One region of the Streptomyces sp. NPDC000151 genome, then DNA from elsewhere that is predicted to be linked to it. Evidence: riboswitches for the same ligand, from Rfam matches in the RefSeq annotation. Region 1 holds a riboswitch; the other holds the start of a gene.
The links. Region 1 has a riboswitch for glycine ahead of gcvT (glycine cleavage system aminomethyltransferase GcvT). Riboswitches for the same ligand answer to the same signal wherever they lie in the genome.
Positions count from the first base shown of each region.

Region 1 (4,345 bases):
AGCTCGCCGCAGGACTCACCCGCGGTGACGGTGTCGCCGACCTCGGGGAGCTGGGCGTAGACGACATCGCCGAGCGCGTTGGCCGCGTGCTCGGTGATGCCGACCGTCGAGACGCCGTCCACGGCGGCCGACAGCCACTCGTGCTCCTTGCTGTACCGGAGCTGCTGGGGGTTGCTCATGGTTCGATTCTCCTGGATGCGGGGGAATGGTCGTGCAGAGGGTCTTGACAGGTGAGACGCGAACGCGTCACTTCTACCGGCCGTACGGGTGCCGCGCGGCCGATTCTCCTGGCCTCGGTGGGCCGTGCGGTCACTTCTCCCGCTTGTAGAAGGGCAGCGCGACGACCTCGTACGGCTCGTGCTTGCCGCGGATGTCCACGGCGACGCCCTTCGTGCCCGGCTCGGCGTGCGCCGCGTCCACGTACGCCATCGCGACCGGCTTGCCGAGGGTGGGGGAGGGGGCGCCGGAGGTGACGGTGCCGATGGCGGTGCCCTCGGCGTCCACGACCGGGTAGCCCGCGCGCGGCACGCGGCGGCCCTCGGCGATCAGCCCGACCAGCTTGCGCGGCGGGTTCTGCTCGGCGCGCTCGGCGGCCGCCGCCAGCGCGTCCCGGCCCACGAAGCGGCCCTCGTTCCCGGCCTTCTCGAACTTCACGACGCGGCCCAGGCCCGCGTCGAACGGCGTCAGGGAGGTGGACAGCTCGTTCCCGTACAGCGGCATGCCCGCCTCCAGGCGCAGCGTGTCGCGGCAGGACAGGCCGCAGGGGACCAGCCCGGCGTCCTTGCCCGCCTCGGTCAGCGCCTCCCACAGCGCGACCGCGTCGGCGGGCCGGACGAACAGCTCGAAGCCGTCCTCGCCGGTGTAGCCGGTGCGGGCGATCAGCGCGGAGACGCCCGCGACGGTGCCCGGCAGACCGGCGTAGTACTTGAGACCGTCCAGGTCGGCGTCGGTGAGCGACTTCAGGATGCCCGCGGACTCCGGGCCCTGGACGGCGAGCAGCGCGTACGCGTCGCGGTCGTCCCGCACGGCGGCGTCGAAGCCGGCCTGCCGCCGGGTGAGCGCGTCCAGCACGACCTGCGCGTTGGAGGCGTTGGCCACGACCATGTACTCCCGGTCGGCCAGCCGGTAGACGATCAGGTCGTCCAGGATGCCGCCGTCCTCCTGGCAGATCATCGTGTACCGGGCGCGGCCCACCGCGACCTTGCCGATGTTGCCGACCAGCGCGTAGTCGAGGAGGTCGGCCGCCTGCGGGCCGGTGACGGTGATCTCGCCCATGTGGGAGAGGTCGAAGAGGCCGGCGCGGGTGCGGACGGCGACGTGCTCGTCGCGCTCGCTGCCGTAACGCAGCGGCATGTCCCAGCCGGCGAAGTCGGTCATGGTCGCGCCGAGGGCGCGATGCGTGGCATCGAGCGCGGTCTGGCGGGGTTCAGGCATGGCAGCGGGCTCCCGGGATGGACGACAGGGACGTATCGGACGTCTCCCCATCTGTCATCGGAACCTGAGAGGTTCACCGACAGCCCCCGTCGGGGGCTTCGGCTTGCACCTTGGGTGGGGCCGCACCCGGGCGGCCCGCTTTTCAGATCTGCCTCGTCCGCGCAGTACAGGGGCCTGAGAGATTCAAGGGAGTACTTGCTCCTTCGGCGCCCCGCCGTGGCTTGGCGGGAACTCTCCCGCGCGGATTCAAGCGGCCGGTATGCAGTTGGGCGCCGGTGTGCGGTCACGGTGCACGTGGCGCGCACATCATTGCACGGGAGCGCCGGATAGCCGAGCCCCGGCCCGCACGCCCCGGAGAACCCGCCATGACCTGCCCTCCGCTTGAAGCTCATTACCTTTTCTTGACACTCTGCGGGTAAGCGCCTGGGACTGCACCACGGTGCACGCGCAGGCTTCGACGGGGGATCCGGGGAACGGGACGGGGAGGGCGATCACGGTGCAGAGGCAAGCCGCATACGCGACGACGTCGGGGGTCGCGCGCGGCGCGGTGCCGCGCCGGGCACGCGCGCCCAAGGCGGTGGTGCGCCCCGGCCGCGGCGCCCCCGTGACGGATCTGCGCGGAACGGAGGGGGACCGGGCCGTCCGCGCGCTGGACTTCCCCGCCCGCGGCCTGGTGGTGGTCTCGGGCCTGCCGGGCAGCGGCAAGAGCACCCTCATGCAGCGCGTGGTGCCCGCGCTGGACCGGGCCGGCGCGCCCGTCCACCGCATCGACTCCCAGGACGTACGGGAGCGCTGGGCGGCCGGCCGGCTCGGCGCGCTGCCGTACGGCCTGGTCAGGCCGCTGGTGCGGGTCGCGCACTACTACGGCCTGCGGCAGGCGCTGCGCTCCGGCGGCAGCGTGGTCGTGCACGACTGCGGCACGCTCGCCTGGGTGCGCCGCTGGATCGCGCGCACCGCCCGGCGGGACGGCCGCGAGCTGCATCTGCTGCTGCTCGACGTGGCGCCGGAGGTGGCCCTGTCCGGGCAGCGGGCCAGGGGCCGCGGCGTGTCCGGTTACGCCTTCGCGCGGCACCGGCGCGCGGTCCGGCGGCTGCTGGCCAGGGCCCGGTCGGCCCGGCTCCCGAAGGGGTTCACGGCGACGGTGCTGCTGGACCGGCGGGCCGCGGACGCGCTGGAGCGGACGACCTTCGGCTGACGGGACCCGCCCGTTCCGCGCTCGGGTGTACGACAGCCGAGAGAGCTCGCGTGTGAGACGGCCGAGAGAAAACGGCCGGTCGGACGCTAGGGTTTCCGACCAGGCAGCGCGGTACGAAGCGGGTGGTGACCATGGACATTCCGGAGCAGAGCATCCCTGGGCAGGGCATGACCGACCAGAGCATTCCGCAGTTGGCCTGGCCGGCCAACGAGCTGGAAGAGGTGCTCGCCGCGTCGGTCGGCCACCCCCATGCCGGCGCCCGGATCGTCGAGGTGCTCGGCCGCAGCCGGGTATGGGTGCCGCTGCCCAAGGGCGGCGGCCCCGAGAGCGCCGGCTTCGGCCGGCCCGGCCTGGACCTGCCCACGGTGGAGCTCCCCGACGGCCTGGCGTACGTCCCCGTCTTCAGCTCGGAGCAGGAGTTCCTGCGGGTCGTCGGGGCGCACATGCCGTGCACGGTCGCGCCGGCCCGCGAGTTCGCCCGCGGCCTGCCGCCGAAGATCGGCATCGCGGTGAACCCGGACGGCACGGTCGGCGTGCCGCTGCCGCCGCCCGCCGTGGCCGAGCTGTGCCGCGGTGACGTGCCGCGCGAGGGCCTGCCCTCCGGCGGCCGGGTGCGGCTGTACGAGCCGGACTGGCAGGACGAGCCGGTGGACTTCCTCGCCGCGGCGGGCCTGGAGTTCTCCGGCGTCCCGTACGTCACCACCGCCCGCCGCTGCCTGGCGAACATCGAGGGCGACGCGCCCACACTCTTCGTCGGCGTGCAGGTCGCCGACCCGGCGGCCGCGATCCAGGACCAGGCGCAGCGGGACGGGGCGCTCGCCGCCCTGGGCCGGGCGCTCGGCGCCGTACCGGTGCCCTGGCCGGTCCAGCTGGTCATGCTGGACATCGCGCAGGACCCGGTCGTGGACTGGATGCGGGAGCGGGTCCGGCCGTTCTACGCCCAGGACCTGGTGTAGCGCCGCGGCCGTACGGAGACGGACCGGCGGCCCGGACCGGGGCGGAACGCGCGCGCCCGGCACCGGCCGGGCGCCGGACCCGCCCTGAGAGCCTGTGTCATGCCCCCGGCCGGGCGCCCGCCGCCTGGCACGCACGCTCGCGGCGTTGCCGAAACGCCCTAGTAGCTCCGCTACGAGGACGCTCCGGCGCCTTGCGATCGCACGCACCAGACGACGTTCGCTGATCCGACCGGGGGCATGACACAGGCTCTAAGCTGGTGCAATGACCGGGCGGGCGCCCCCACGTGCCTGCCGAGAGAAGGGACGGGGACACGTGAGCGCGGGTGCGCATCAGGGAGCGGCGGGCGGCCAGGTCGAGCAGGTGCTGCAGCAGGTCTCGCCCGGCCGCTACGACGCCTACGAGGCGCTGCTGCAGGCGCTGGCCGGGGGCCAGGTGTGGATGCTGCTGTGGCAGGGCGGCGCCGGGGCCCCCGATGCGCAGTACGGCAACATGGAGGTCGACGGGCTCGGCTACGCCCCGTGCGTGACCTCCCCGGCGGAGCTCGCGGCCAGCGGCTGGAGCCGCGCCCACGAAGTGGTCTCCGGGCCGGAGATCGCCGCCGCGCTCTACCCCGACCGCTGGGGCCTGTGGCTGAACCCGCACGCGCCGGGCGGCGGCGTCGGCATCCCCTGGCTGGACCTGCGCCGGATCGCCGGCGGCCTGGACCGGCTGCCCGCCGGGCCGCTGCGGATCACCGAACCGGCCGTGGAGATCCCGCAG
Region 1 is NZ_JBEPFC010000019.1:8,620-12,964, forward strand. It holds gene gcvH (glycine cleavage system protein GcvH) at 1-179, opposite strand, end outside; gene gcvT (glycine cleavage system aminomethyltransferase GcvT) at 310-1,434, opposite strand; glycine riboswitch at 1,587-1,683, opposite strand; gene ABT381_RS08865 (AAA family ATPase) at 1,925-2,629, shown strand; gene ABT381_RS08870 (enhanced serine sensitivity protein SseB) at 2,761-3,585, shown strand; gene ABT381_RS08875 (enhanced serine sensitivity protein SseB C-terminal domain-containing protein) at 3,899-4,345, shown strand, end outside.

Region 2 (4,345 bases), on a different contig from region 1:
ACCGGGGAGACCCTCATCGGCCACAATCCCCACGACGAGCTGGCCCGGCGGAGGAACCGCGCGGTCTAGAGCGCCCTGGCGGTACGGCGCGGGGGCGGACGCACGGTACGGAGCCGGTGCAGGCGCACGGTACGACGCGGGGCGCGAGAGCAGTCATGAGCAGTCCTACAGCTCGCGCGGAAGCCGGTGCGGGGCTCCCGCCGGAGCGCTCCCGGCCCGCCGCGAGGCCGATTGTCAGTGGCGTACGGCACCATCAGTGACGTGAGACGTGCGCCGACGATCCTGCATCTGGACATGGATGCGTTCTTCGCGGCCGCCGAGCAGGCGGCCAAGCCCAGCCTGCGCGGGAAGCCCGTGGTGGTGGGCGGCATCGGCGGGCGCGGCGTCGTCTCCACTGCGTCGTACGAGGCCCGCGTCTTCGGCGTCCGCTCGGCCATGCCCACGGCCCAGGCCCGCCGCCTCTGTCCCAACGCCGCCTACCTCACGCCCCGCTTCCACGTCTACCGCCAGGTGAGCGAAAAGGTGATGGCGCTGCTGCACGAGCTGTCGCCGCTGGTGGAGCCGCTGAGCCTGGACGAGGCGTTCGTGGATCTGGAGGCCGGCGGGGTCGCCGACGACGCCGCGTCGGCCCGTGCGGTGGGGGAGCGGCTGCGCCGCGACATCCTGGCGGTCACGGGACTGACCGGCTCGGTGGGGCTCGCGGGCGCGAAAATGCTCGCGAAGATCGCGTCCGAGCAGGCCAAGCCGGACGGCCTGGTGCTGATCGAGCCGGGCACCGAGCGCGAGCTGCTCGGGCCGATGACCGTGCGGACGCTGCCGGGCGTCGGCCCGGCCACGGCCGAGGCGCTGCGCAAGGCGGGGATCCACACGGTCGCGGAGACCGCCGAGGCCGGCGAGGCGGAGCTGGTGCGACTGCTGGGGCGGGCGCACGGCGCGGGGCTGTACGCGATGGCGCTCGGCCGGGACGACCGGCCCGTGGTCGCGGAGCGGGACGCCAAATCGGTCTCCGTCGAGGACACCTTCGAGGTGGACCTCACCGACCGTACGAGAGTCCGCGCCGAGGTGATGCGGCTGGCGGACCGGTGCGTGCAGCGGCTGCGCGCGGCCGGGCGCTCGGGCCGTACGGTCGTGCTGAAGGTCCGCAACTACGACTTCTCCACGCTGACCCGGTCCGAGACGCAGCGCGGGCCGACGGACGACCCGGCGGTGGTGCGGGAGGCGGCGGGGCGGCTGCTGGACCTGATCGACACGACGGGCGGGGTGCGGCTGCTCGGCGTCGGGGTGACCGGCCTCGCCGACTTCACGCAGGAGGACCTCTTCGCGCAGGTGGCGACGGAGCGGGCGGCCGAGGAGGCCCGGCTCGTCGAGGAGGCCAGGGCGGCAGCCGGGACGGCAGGGGCCGATGGGGCGGAAGAGGCCCAGGAGGCCGCTGAGCGGCCCAGGAAGTGGCTGCCGGGCCTGGACGTGGTCCACGCCGAGTACGGCCCCGGATGGGTCCAGGGAAGCGGCCTGGGGCGGGTCACCGTACGGTTCGAGCAGCCCTGGTCCGCGCCGGGACGGGTGCGGACGTTCCTGGTGGACGACCCTGCGCTGACGCCGGGGGAGGCGCTGCCCCTGGTGGGCGGCGGGCCGGACGCTCCGCCCGCGGCCGATGACGGCGCACATCCGCCCATAGCCTCGGATCCGCTCGCGCCGGCAGCCGCGGGTCCTCCTGCACCGACAGCCGTGGACGCACCGACAGCCGTGGACGCACCGACAGCCGTGGATCCGCCCGGCGCTCAGTCCTCCGGCGAGCCCGCTATCCGGCCGAAGTCCCGGTCGGCGGACCCGGCTGCCGGGCGGCCGGCGACGTCCTCCCCGGCGAGCTCCGCGTCCGTGGCGGAGATATCCAGCCGGTAGTGGTGGTAGAGCTGCAGTTCCTGCTCGGGCGAGAGGTGCCGGCCCACCCCGAAGTCCGGCGCGTCCTTGATCAGCTTCCGCTCGTACGGCACGTGCAGCGCCTCGTCGACCAGCCGGCTCGGCTCCAGCGGCACGAACGCGTCCCGGCTGAAGAGCCCCGTGCGGACCGCCGCCCACTCCGGCTCGCCGGTCGCGTCGTCCAGGTACACCTCGTCGATGGTGCCGATCTTGGTGCCGTGCCGGTCGAACGCCTTGCGGCCGATCAGACTGCGGGGATCGATATCGGTCTGCACGGTTCCTCCTACCTGCCGGAACTGCCCTGTGCACCCTACGAAACGGCACATTTCCCACCCTGGCCACTCGAGGGATGCCGAGCAGTCGCGCTGGTAGGCTGGTCAGCGATCGATGACCCCGTGCGGGAGAGCTCTCCGACCCCCGGGCCGGAGGCGCCGAAGGAGCAACTCCTCCCCGGAATCTCTCAGGCACACGTACCGCGCGGACGAGATCACTCTGGAAAGCAGGGCGGGCCACGGACAGTGCAGTACCGGAGCCCCTCCTCACCGACGGTGAAAACCGGACGCCGCGTGCGTTCCGGTGAAGCTCTCAGGTTGAGATGACAGAGGGGGAGGCCGTCCGGGCACCAGCGCCGTGGTGCCCTCGTAGGTCCCAGAGACCAGGAGGCCCCCGCAGATGACCACTCACCGCATCTCGTTGACCGAGTTGGAGCGCGGCACCCCCTTCGAGCAGCGCCACATCGGCCCCGACCAGGCGGCCCAGGCGAAAATGCTCGCGCACATCGGCTTCGGCTCGCTGGACGAACTGACCGCGGCCGCCGTCCCTGACGTGATCAAGAGCGCCGAGGCGCTGGACCTGCCCCAGGGCCGTACCGAAGCGGAGGTCCTGGACGAGCTGCGGGCGCTCGCCGACCGCAACCACGTGCTGTCCTCCATGATCGGCCTGGGCTACTACGGCACGTTCACGCCGCCGGTCATCCTGCGCAACGTCATGGAGAACCCGGCCTGGTACACCGCGTACACCCCGTACCAGCCGGAGATCTCGCAGGGCCGCCTCGAAGCCCTGCTGAACTTCCAGACCATGGTCGCCGACCTCACCGGGCTGCCCACCTCCGGCGCCTCGCTGCTCGACGAGGGCACCGCGGCCGCCGAGGCCATGGCGCTCTCCCGTCGCGTCGGCAAGGTCAAGAAGGGCGTCTTCCTCGTCGACGCCGACTGTCTGCCGCAGACCGTCGCCGTCATAGAGACCCGCGCCGAGCCCACCGGCGTCGAGGTCGTCGTCGCCGACCTGAGCGACGGCATCCCCGCCGAGATCGCCGAGCGCGGCGTCTTCGGCGTCCTGCTGCAGTACCCCGGCGCGTCCGGCGCGGTCCGCGACCCCCGCGCGCTCATCGAACAGGCTCACGAACTTGGCGCGATCGTGACCGTCGCCGCCGACCTCCTGGCCCTGACCCTCCTCACCTCGCCCGGCGAGCTCGGCGCCGACATCGCGGTCGGCACGACGCAGCGCTTCGGTGTGCCGATGGGCTTCGGCGGCCCGCACGCCGGCTTCATGGCCGTCCGCGAGAAGTTCGCCCGCAGCCTCCCCGGCCGCCTGGTCGGCGTCTCCGTCGACGCCGACGGAAACAAGGCGTACCGCCTGGCCCTGCAGACCCGCGAGCAGCACATCCGCCGCGAGAAGGCCACCAGCAACATCTGCACCGCGCAGGTCCTCCTCGCCGTCATGGCCGGCATGTACGCCGTCTACCACGGCCCCGAGGGCCTGGCCGCGATCGCCCGCCGCACCCACCGCTACGCCGCCGTCCTCGCCGAGGGCCTGCGCGCCGGCGGCATCGACGTCGTGCACGGCACGTACTTCGACACCCTCACCGCGCGGGTCCCCGGCCGCGCCGCCGAGATCGTCGCCGCCGCCCGCGAGGCCGGCGTCAACCTCCGCCACGTCGACGCCGACCTCGTCGGCATCGCCTGCGACGAGACCACCGGGCGCGCCCAGCTCACCGCCGTGCTCGGCGCCTTCGGCGTCCAGGGCGACATCGAGCAGCTGGACGCGGCCGCCGCCGACGCGCTGCCCGAGTCCCTGCTGCGCGGCGACGACTACCTCGCCCACCCGGTCTTCCACCAGCACCGCTCCGAGACCGCGATGCTGCGCTACCTGCGCACCCTCGCCGACCGCGACTACGCGCTGGACCGCGGCATGATCCCGCTCGGCTCCTGCACGATGAAGCTGAACGCGACCACCGAGATGGAGCCGGTGACCTGGCCGCAGTTCGGTCAGCTGCACCCCTTCGCGCCGGTCGACCAGGCGCAGGGTTACCTCACCCTCATCCAGGAGCTGGAGGAGCGCCTCGCCGTCGTCACCGGCTACGACAAGGTCTCCCTCCAGCCCAACGCCGGTTCGCAGGGCGAGCTCGCGGGCCTGCTGGCGGTGCGCG
Region 2 is NZ_JBEPFC010000042.1:32,690-37,034, reverse strand. It holds gene ABT381_RS14985 (MerR family transcriptional regulator) at 1-69, shown strand, start outside; gene ABT381_RS14980 (DNA polymerase IV) at 262-1,899, shown strand; partial or broken gene ABT381_RS14975 (PRC-barrel domain-containing protein) at 1,785-2,192, opposite strand; glycine riboswitch at 2,306-2,403, shown strand; gene gcvP (aminomethyl-transferring glycine dehydrogenase) at 2,590-4,345, shown strand, end outside.
Region 2: linked by a shared signal. The riboswitch ahead of gcvP (aminomethyl-transferring glycine dehydrogenase) and the one ahead of gcvT (glycine cleavage system aminomethyltransferase GcvT) in region 1 are both predicted to bind glycine.